Regions from separate parts of the Streptomyces sp. NPDC046939 genome, predicted to be linked through region 1. Evidence: riboswitches for the same ligand, from Rfam matches in the RefSeq annotation. Region 1 holds a riboswitch; each other region holds the start of a gene.
The links. Region 1 has a riboswitch for cyclic di-AMP ahead of ABZ877_RS18990 (NlpC/P60 family protein). Riboswitches for the same ligand answer to the same signal wherever they lie in the genome.
Positions count from the first base shown of each region.

Region 1 (3,330 bases):
ACCAGGTCACCGGGTTGGATGTCGGAGAGAGCGACCGTCGTGCCGAACTCCACCTGGTCCCAGGTGGTGCGCGGCAGTGAGATCCCGGCGGCCTTCCACGCCGCCTGGGTGAGACCCGAGCAGTCGTAGGAGCCCGGCCCCGTGGCGCCCCACACGTACGGCTTGCCTATCTGAGCCCTGGCGAACGCGAGCGCCTTCGCCGCCTTGGCCGCGTAACCGGACGAGGTGCTGCCGGAGGCGTCGCCGGTGGAGCCCGACCCGGTGGAGCCCGATCCGGCGGAGCCCGTGGACCCCGCGGACCCGGTGCCCGAACCGGCCTGTTCCCGCTCCTCGGCCGCCTGCTCCGCCGCCTTCCTCTCGCGCTCCTCCCGCGCCTTCTGCTTCGCCGCCAGCTCGGCGGCCTTCTTGCGGGCCGCCTCCTCCTTCTTCCGCTCGATCGCGGCGAGCCGCCGCTTCTCCTCGGCGGTCAGCTTCGACAGCAGCTCGCGCGCGTCGGCGAGCTTCGACTGCACGCTCTGCTTCGACGTCCGCAGATCCGTCTGCGAGGTGGTGAGCTGGCGCAGGCTCTCCTGCGCCTCGGTGCGCTTCTTCGCGGTGGCCCGCTGCTGTGTCTGGAAGTCGTCGACGGCCTTCTTCTGGTCCGCCGTCATCCGGCTGAGCAGCCGGTCCTGCGCGAAGTAGTCCTCGGGGTCGTCCGCGAGGAACATCGTCGCGGTGTCGCTCATCCCGCCCGTGCGGTACTGCTCGGCGGCGAACCGGCCCAGCTTCTGGCGGGCCGTGTTCATCTGGTCGGTGCGCTCGGCGATGTCGTCGAGGAGCTTGTCGACCTGGCGCTTCTTGCTGTCGGTCCGCTCCTTGGCGGCGTTGTACTTCTGCGTGGCGGTCTCCGCCTGCCGGTACAGCGTGTCGACCTTCTCGCGCACCTCTTCCAGGCTCGGCCTCGCCGGTGCGGGCGTCGCCTGGGCCGTCTGCGAGAGGAGGGCCACCGAGGTCAGGGCGGCGGTCGTGATCCCGACCGCGGGGGTGGTGCGCAGGCCACCGGTCAGCCGGGAGCGGGTGCGCGTCTTGCGGTGCGACGCCAAGGCAGGCGACTCCTTCCGTGGTCCGCCTACCGGGTTAGCTGTCGGGTTCGGGCGTACGGAAGGCTGCCCTACGGCGCCGACTGGGCGTCGGGCCGATTCACCCCAAGGTTCGGTGGGTCCCCGGTTCCCTGCCTCACGGCGTACGGGACTCGGCGGGGGCAGCCCGCTCGCCGCGGCGCTCGCGGTCGTGGGGACGGACGGCCCGCGCAGCACCGTAGCCAACGCGTGTTGCTGCTGTGAAGGTCGTTGTGCGATATGCCCGATACATTTTCGTGACCTTGGCGACAGTGGCGTGCGGTGTCCGGAAGGAGGGGGCGGTGTGTCAGTGGGTCGGCCTAGACTCGTAAGGCGATGAGCAGCCTCTTTGACGACAGCTTCCTGGCGGGCCTCCAGAACCGGACCGATGGGCCCCCGCCGCCGCCCGACCCGGAGCACGAGGGACCGGAGCCCGAGCCGATCCCGGACGACCTGTTCGGCGGGAAGTTCGACGTGCCCCCGGCCAGGGACGCGTACTACCGCGGCGGCGCCCCGCGCCCGGCCGTGGACGCGGCGGCGCTCCTGGAGGGGCTGAACGAGAACCAGCGGGCGGCCGTCGTGCACGGTGGCTCGCCGCTGCTCATCGTCGCGGGCGCCGGTTCCGGCAAGACCCGCGTCCTCACCCACCGCATCGCCTATCTGCTCGCCGAGCGTGGTGTGCACCCCGGCCAGATCCTCGCGATCACCTTCACCAACAAGGCCGCAGGCGAGATGAAGGAGCGCGTCGAGGCCCTGGTGGGCCCGCGGGCGAACGCGATGTGGGTCTCCACCTTCCACAGCGCCTGCGTGCGCATCCTGCGCCGCGAGTCCAAGAAGCTCGGCTTCACGTCGTCGTTCTCGATCTACGACGCCGCCGACAGCAAGCGGCTCATGGCCCTGGTCTGCCGCGACCTGGACCTCGACCCGAAGAAGTTCCCGCCGAAGTCCTTCAGCGCCAAGATCTCGAACCTGAAGAACGAGCTGATCGACGAGGAGGACTTCGCCAAGACGGCGGCCGACGGCTTCGAGAAGTCCGTGGCGCAGGCGTACGCGATGTACCAGTCGCGGCTCCGTGAGGCGAACGCGCTGGACTTCGACGACCTGATCATGACCACGGTCAACCTGCTGCGCGCGTTCCCGGACGTCGCCGAGCACTACCGGCGTCGCTTCCGCCACGTCCTGGTCGACGAGTACCAGGACACCAACCACGCGCAGTACGCGCTCGTGCGCGAGCTGGTCGGCCCGGCCGAGGACGCCGAGGGTCACGACGCGGACCCGGCCGAGCTGTGCGTCGTCGGTGACGCGGACCAGTCGATCTACGCCTTCCGCGGCGCCACCATCCGCAACATCCTCCAGTTCGAGGAGGACTACCCGAACGCGACGACGATCCTCCTGGAGCAGAACTACCGCTCCACCCAGACGATCCTCAGCGCGGCCAACGCGGTGATCGAGCGCAACGAGTCGCGCCGCCCCAAGAACCTGTGGACCAACGCGGGCGCGGGCTCCCAGATCACCGGCTACGTCGCGGACACCGAGCACGACGAGGCCCAGTTCGTCGCCGACGAGATCGACCGGCTCACCGACGCGGGCGAGGCGAAGGCCGGGGACGTCGCCGTCTTCTACCGGACCAACGCGCAGTCCCGTGTCTTCGAGGAGATCTTCATCCGCGTCGGCCTGCCCTACAAGGTCGTCGGCGGCGTCCGCTTCTACGAGCGCAAGGAGGTCAGGGACGTCCTCGCCTACCTGCGCGTGCTCTCCAACCCCGAGGACTCCGTCCCCCTGCGCCGCATCCTGAACGTGCCGAAGCGCGGCATCGGCGACCGCGCCGAAGCCATGATCGACGCCCTCGCCCAGCGCGAGAAGATCTCCTTCCCGCAGGCGCTGCGCCGCGTCGACGAGGCGTACGGCATGGCGGCCCGCTCGACCAACGCCGTGAAGCGGTTCAACACGCTCATGGAGGACCTGCGGACCATCGTCGACTCCGGCGCCGGACCGGCCACCGTCCTGGAGGCCGTCCTGGAGCGCACCGGGTACCTCGCCGAGCTCCAGTCCTCCACCGACCCGCAGGACGAGACCCGCATCGAGAACCTCCAGGAGCTCGCGGCCGTCGCCCTGGAGTTTGAGCAGGAGGCGGCCCAGGCGGAGACCGACGGCGCCGAGGGCGAGACCGGCGGCGCCGGCCTCTCCGCCTTCCTGGAGCGGGTCGCGCTCGTCGCCGACTCCGACCAGATCC
Region 1 is NZ_JBEYWV010000016.1:40,855-44,184, forward strand. Features, by position in the region: gene ABZ877_RS18990 (NlpC/P60 family protein) at 1-1,082, opposite strand, end outside; cyclic di-AMP (ydaO/yuaA leader) riboswitch at 1,090-1,247, opposite strand; gene pcrA (DNA helicase PcrA) at 1,434-3,330, shown strand, end outside.

Region 2 (3,330 bases), on a different contig from region 1:
AGGCGGAGCGCGCGGTCACCGCTTACGAGGCGTACGCGACCTCGCTCGCACTCCTGCGGCATCGGGCCCGCAAGGGCGGGGCGGGCGCCGACTTCGCCGTACGGGAGCGGGAGCTGCTCGACGGGCTGTGGGAGCGGCGCGGCTACGCGCGCGCGGCGCTGGCGTACGCCGCGCAGGTCACCACCCCCATGTGGCGCCCTCCGGGGTACGCGGCACCGATGGCGCCCGGCGCCGCGTACCCGTACCCCCCGTACCGCTGCTGACCGGTCTCAGGCGGAGGCGTCCGTGAGGCGGGCGATCTCCTCGTCCGTGAGGGTCAGGTCGGCCACCGCGAGCAGCGCGGGAAGCTGTTCGACCGTGCGCGCGGACGCGATCGGCGCGGTCACGGTGGGCTGCGCGGCGAGCCAGGCCAGGGCGACGGTGGCGATCTCGGCCTCGTGCGCCCGGGCGATCTCGTCGAGCGCGGTCAGGACCTTCCGGCCGCGCTCGGTCTCCAGGTGCTTGGCGGCGCCGCCCGCCCGCTGACTGTCCACCTCGACGCCGGGCCGGTACTTGCCGGTGAGGAAGCCGGAGGCCAGCGCGTAGTACGGGACGGCGGCGAGCCCCGCGCGCGAGGCGATCTCCTGGCGGCGGCCCTCGTAGGTGTCGCGGGAGACGAGGTTGTAGTGCGGCTGGATGGCGACGTAGCGGGCGACGCCCTCGCGGTCGGAGAAGTCGAGGGACTCCTGGAGACGGTCGGGCGAGATGTTGGAGACCCCGATGTCGCGGACCTTGCCCGCCTTCACCAGCTCGTCGAGCGCGCCGATGATCTCCTCGACGGGGATCGTCTCGTCGTCGTCGTAGTGCGTGTAGTACAGGTCGATGTGGTCGGTGCCGAGGCGCTTGAGGGAGGCGTCGGCGGCGGCCTTGATGTTGTCCGCGTGCAGGCCGGGGAAGTCGGGGTGCTTGGCGACCTTGGTGGCGATGACGACGTCGTCGCGGTTGGAGCGGGCCTTGAGCCACTTGCCGATGATCGTCTCCGACTCGCCGCCGTGGTTGCCCTCGACCCAGGCCGAGTACGAGTCGGCGGTGTCGATGAAGTTGCCGCCGCCGGCGGTGTAGGCGTCGAGCACCTCGAAGGAGGCGGCCTCGTCGGCGGTCCAGCCGAACACGTTGCCGCCGAGGGCGAGCGGGAAGACCTCCAGGTCGGAGGAGCCGAGCTTGCGCAAGGGAGAAGAAGTCATGCCGTCATTCAACGCCCCCGCGAAAGCGAGTGTTCCGTCAGACGGGCATCAGAGTGCCAGGCCCTTGCCGCGCAGCCAGGCCGCCGGGTCGACGCCGGTCGCGTCCCCGCCGGGGTGGACCTCCAGGTGGAGGTGGTCGCCGGTGACATTGCCGGTGGCGCCGACGCGGCCGATGACGTCGCCGGTGGAGACCTTCTGGCCGACGCTGACATTGAGCGACGACTGGTGGCAGAACCACAGCTCGGTGCCGTCGTCGAGGGTGAGGATCGTGCGGTAGCCGTAGGCGCCCGCCCAGCCGGCCTCGGTGATGGTGCCGCTGTGGACGGCGTAGATCGGCGTACCGGTGGGGGCGGCGAAGTCCAGGCCCGTGTGGTAGCCGGAGGACCAGAGCGAGCCGGGCTGTCCGAAGGTGCCGGTCAGCGTGTAGGAGGCGACGGGGAGCTTGTAGCTCTTGGCCAGCTTGGCGAGGCGCTCGGCCTCGGCCTTCTTCTTGGCCTCCTCCTCCGCCCTCTTCTTGTCGGCGGCGGCCTTGGCCTCGGCCTTCTCCCGCTTGGCGGCGGCTTCCTCGGCGGCCTTGCGCGCGGCGGCCTGCTCGGCCTCGGCCTGCGCCTTGGCGTCGGCGGCGTCCTGCTGCGTCTCGGCCTGCTGCATGATGCGGGCGCGCAGCGCCTCACCGGCGTCCGCGTGCCCGCCGCTCATCGCGGTGAGCGGGGCGGTCTCGGCGGGGGTGGTGGCGGGAGCGGAGTCGTCGGCCATGAGCGCGCCGACACCGGGCAGCGACGTGGCCTCCGGCAGCGAGTCCTTGACCGCGGAGAGGTCCGGCATGGATATCCGGACCGCGGGCTTGCCGCCCTGCGCGGTGGCGATGCCGCCCGCGCCGACGGCGGCGATGACGCCGACGCCGAGGACCGTGGAGCTGCGCGCGAGGCCGCCGCGCTGCCGGGCCACGCGGTGCTTGCCGCGGACGGGGCGGACGGACTCCTCGGTAGGGTTCCACTCCTCCCAGCTCTCGCGCGGGGGGCCGGCGAAGTCGCCGTCGGCGGGCTGGGCGGGGTACCCGGAGAGCTCCGGGGCAGGACGGTTCGACGCCACGGGGGCGCTCTCCTTTCCTTCCTTCTCGCCTACCGGGTTAGCTGACGGGTTCGGAGCAGGAAGGTCTCCTACGAGCACGGTCCGGCGCCCGGAAAGCGTCGGAACGATGCCTGATTCACCCCAAGTTGGTGGTTCCCCGGCTCCCTCGTGGGATTAGGCGCGTGCGCACGGAGCCGTCGCTGGTGACGGCTGGGACGACCGTGCTGCGTTATCGAACGTTAATAGACAGCGGAGGGTAATTCCAAGCCGTCCCAGGCTCGTTAAACCTCACAGTTTCTGACGTAGTGTCAATCGTTATGCGGAGCGACGCCGTTCGGTCACCCCCGGTGATGTCGATCAAGGACGGCGTACGGCGAGCAGCGCCATGTCGTCGCTGGCCCCGCCCCCGGTGTGCAGCCGCACCTCCTCGGCCAGCGTCGCGAGGAGCTCGTCGGGGCCGGGGAAGACGCGCCCGGCGAGCCGGGCCGCCGGATCGTAGAAGACACCTTTCGCGTCGCGTGCCTCGGAGAGCCCGTCCGTGTAGAGCAGCAGGGTCGCCGCGGGCGGGAACTCCGCCTCGGTCGCCCGGTCCGGCCAGGAGCCGAGTTCGCCGAGGCCGAGCGGGAGCGCCGCCTCGGCGGGGGTGATCACCCGGACCGTGCCGTCGCCGTGCAGCACGACCGGCTCGGGGTGGCCGCGGTTGAGGATGCGCAGGAGGTCGCCGCCGTGCGGGATCTCGGCGAGCACGGCGGTGGTGAACCCCTCGAAGTCGTCGATGCCGCGCCGCCGCGACCCCTCACGGGCCAGCGCCCGCTCCAGGCGCTGGGCGACCGCCTCCAGGCTGTCCTCCTGCTCGGCGGCCTCCCGGAACGCCCCGATGACGACGGCGACGGCGGCGACCGCGCCCATGCCCTTGCCGCGTACGTCGCCCACGACCATGCGGACGCCGTGCGGGGTGTCCTGCACCGCGTACAGGTCGCCGCCGATGAACGCGTCGGCCTGCGCCGCCTCGTACCGGGCCGCGATGGCGAGCCCC
Region 2 is NZ_JBEYWV010000030.1:101,363-104,692, reverse strand. Features, by position in the region: gene ABZ877_RS29265 (PrsW family intramembrane metalloprotease) at 1-263, shown strand, start outside; gene ABZ877_RS29260 (aldo/keto reductase) at 270-1,223, opposite strand; gene ABZ877_RS29255 (M23 family metallopeptidase) at 1,272-2,315, opposite strand; cyclic di-AMP (ydaO/yuaA leader) riboswitch at 2,327-2,485, opposite strand; gene ABZ877_RS29250 (PP2C family protein-serine/threonine phosphatase) at 2,652-3,330, opposite strand, start outside.
Region 2: it holds a riboswitch for cyclic di-AMP, as region 1 does, so the genes downstream of both, ABZ877_RS29255 (M23 family metallopeptidase) here and ABZ877_RS18990 (NlpC/P60 family protein) in region 1, are expected to answer to the same signal.

Region 3 (3,330 bases), on a different contig from region 1:
CGTCGGCCAACGATGTGATGGCCCAGTTCATGCATCTGGAGTACGCGGCGCCCGACCGGGACATCTCGCTGTACGTCAACTCCCCCGGCGGCTCGTTCAGCGCGATGACGGCGATCTACGACACGATGCGGTACGTCAGCTGCGAGGTGGAGACGGTCTGTCTGGGGCAGGCCGCGTCCGTCGCCGCCGTGCTGCTCGCGGCCGGGACGCCGGGCAAGCGGACGATGCTGCCGGGCGCGCGCGTGGTCCTCGACCAGCCCGCGCTGCCCGAGCCGACGCAGGGCCAGCCCACCGATCTGGAGATCCAGGCCCGCGAGATGGTGCGGATGCGCGAACGGCTGGAGGAGCTGCTGGCGCGCCACACCGGGCGGGAGAAGGACCGTGTCAGCCGGGACATCGAGCGGGACACCGTGCTCGACGCGGCGCAGGCGGTGGAGTACGGCCTGGTGGACCGGGTCGTGCCGAGCCGCAAGGGCCCTCTCGGCGCGTCGGCCGGGCGGTGACGCGCCCGATGTACCCGCCCGAGTTTCCGCCGCTGCCCGCGCTGACCCGCGCCGAGTGCGCGCTCGTGGACGGCTATCTGGCCGTGGTCGACCTGCTCGCGCGCATCAATCCGGCGCGCGGCAAGGACACGTACCGGGGGCTGCGTGCGGCGCAGGCGCTCGTGAGCCGGGCGGTGGAGCTGCGCGACGCGCTGGAGCTGATGCACCGACGGGGTGAGAGCGAGGTGCACGCCGCAACCCTGGGCCGGGCTCTGCGCGTCCTCGATGGTGAGCGGCGCACCCAGCGGATCACTTTGCCGCCAGAAACGGTCGCTTGAGGACATCTTCGACACGACAGTGTCTGTCTCGGTCTGCCTCCGGACCGAAACGGTCCAGATGGTGGACCGCCGAACAGCCTAGATACGCGTACGTCGACGAGGCGGCCCGAGTTGCGCTCCGACGGTACGCGAACCCCGGAATCAGGCGCTCCGTCGCTGGTACGGGCGTGGTCGGGGGTCGCTCCCGGGGCTCGAAAGGCGCACTGTCCACCTGAACGGGTCAAGCGTGAGGAGCCTCACTTACCGCCGGTTCAACTCGGATTCCACCCCACTTGTGCGTGAAGATCCCTTCGACGACGACAAGCCCCCGCCGCCGCGGCGGGGCGGTCCGTGCGGACGCCGAGTCCTGCCGCCGCACGGATGCCAGGTCGACAGAAGTGCATCGGCAGGAGTGGAGGACCCAGGCACGACGGGCCACCGGCCCACCTTGACGAAGGTGGGACCCGAGCGGCCCTTGGGGTGAAGCCGCAGACGCGGCCGGGCAACTTCGCCTGCCCGAACCCGACAGGTCATCCTTCACAGGCGGCAGACGAAGGGTTGCGCATGACTGCGCTCAATCGTGTTCCGTCGCTGCTGACCCGGGCCGGTACCGCTTCGGCCCTCACGCTGGCGGTCGCCGGCGCGGGGCTGATGGTCCCCGGCGCCGCGTCCGAGGCATCGGCGGCCACGGCCTCGACCAAGGCCGTGAAGGTCGCGGCCTCCAAGAAGGGGGCGCCGTACAAGTGGGGCGCCTCGGGGCCGCACCGGTTCGACTGCTCGGGGCTCACGCTCTACTCGTTCAAGCGGGCGGGCAAGAAGCTGCCGCGCACCGCGGCCCAGCAGTACAACAAGACCCGGCACGTCTCCGCGTCCCACCGCAAGACGGGTGACCTGGTCTTCTTCCACTCGGGCCGGAGCGTCTACCACGTGGGCATCTACGCCGGGAAGGGACGGATCTGGCACTCGCCGAAGACCGGTGACGTGGTGAAGCTGCAGAAGATCTGGACGAAGAGCGTCTGGTACGGCCGCGTTCGCTGAGCGGCGCGCCGCTGAAGTGAGATGCGTGGGGGCGGGGCCTGGCGCCGGGCACGCCCCCACGTGAGCGCGTACGGGCCCGTGGCGCGCCGCGTCAACAGGCGGTGCCGGGACGGGTCGCGCTGCCGTTCAGGCCGGTAATCCACGGCAGGGAGATCCACACGGTCTTGCCGCCCTCCGCCGTCGGCGCGACCGACAGGCGTCCGCCGCACTCCGCGGTGAGGCTGCGGACGATGACCATGCCCCGCCCGTTGTCCTGCGCGACCGCGGCGGGAAGGCGCTTGGGGTAGCGCGGGTGGCTGTCGGTGACGCCGATCCGCAACTGCTCGTCGCGTTCGAGCTCCACGTCGATGGTGAACGTGGGCGACTGGCCCAGCGTGTGCTGCACGGCATTGGTCGCGAGCTCCGAGACGATCAGGCGCACCGTGTCCGCCGCGTCGGTGTCCCCCGGCAACCCCCACTCGGCCAGCACGGTGCTCACGTACCGGCGTGCAGCGGAGACCGAGGCGGCATTGCTCGGCAGCGTGACGGATGCTTCCTGGTGGTCTGCCATGGCGACGTCGTCCCTTTCCCACCGAAGCCCCACCCGCGACTCAGGCGGTTCGCTGGCGTGTGGCCTCCGACTTCTGCTTCGCGCCAGAGTGCCACTCGGATGCCCTTCGGTGCTGTCGATCCCCCAAGATATGCATATATCTGTCGCTCGATGCGGTGAACTCTGCGACGGTAGACCGTATTTGGGCACGCGCACATCGCTTCCTCTACCGTCTGCTCCGAGGCCGTGCCGACCGGGCCGGGAAGGAGTCCGGTGACGCGGCCCGTGGAGCGTTGAGGAGTCGGCATGAAATACGGTCCCGCGGTGCGTCGTCGCAAACTCGGAGCGGAGCTGCGCGCGTTACGCGTCGAGGCCGGGCTGACGAGCGGCCAGGCGGCCCGTCTCGTCGGCTGGCACCAGTCGAAGGTGAGCCGGATCGAGACAGGACGCAGCGGCGTGAAGGCGTCGGACGTGCTGCGACTGCTCGACGCGTTCGAGACAGTCGACCCGCACCGGCGCGAGCTCATCGTCGCGCTGGCGGGTGCGGAGGATGCGGGCGGTCATCACTGGTGGCAGGCGTACCGGGGGCTGCTGCCGCCGTCGTACCGCGACTTCATCAGCCTGGAGTCGCAGGCGTGCCGCATCCGGACGCTGGAGACGAGCGTGGTGCCGGGGCTGTTGCAGACACCCGAGTACGCGCGTGCGGTGACACGTTCGGTGCTGCCCGACATGCCCGAGCAACATATCGAGGCACTGGTCGAGGTGCGGCTCGCACGGCAGGAGGTGTTGCGGGGGCAGCCCCCGTTGCAGTTGAGCGCGGTGCTCGACGAAGGGGTATTGCGGCGCGAAGTGGGAGGAGCGGGAATTCTGCGGCGGCAGGTGGCACACCTGGCCGAGGTGGCGCAGATGGAACATGTCCGGATCCAGGTGCTCCCATTCTCCGCGGGTGGCCACATCGGCCTCA
Region 3 is NZ_JBEYWV010000002.1:117,772-121,101, reverse strand. Features, by position in the region: gene ABZ877_RS02845 (ATP-dependent Clp protease proteolytic subunit) at 1-503, shown strand, start outside; gene ABZ877_RS02840 (hypothetical protein) at 512-820, shown strand; cyclic di-AMP (ydaO/yuaA leader) riboswitch at 1,230-1,360, shown strand; gene ABZ877_RS02835 (C40 family peptidase) at 1,364-1,837, shown strand; gene ABZ877_RS02830 (ATP-binding protein) at 1,929-2,387, opposite strand; gene ABZ877_RS02825 (helix-turn-helix transcriptional regulator) at 2,673-3,330, shown strand, end outside.
Region 3: it holds a riboswitch for cyclic di-AMP, as region 1 does, so the genes downstream of both, ABZ877_RS02835 (C40 family peptidase) here and ABZ877_RS18990 (NlpC/P60 family protein) in region 1, are expected to answer to the same signal.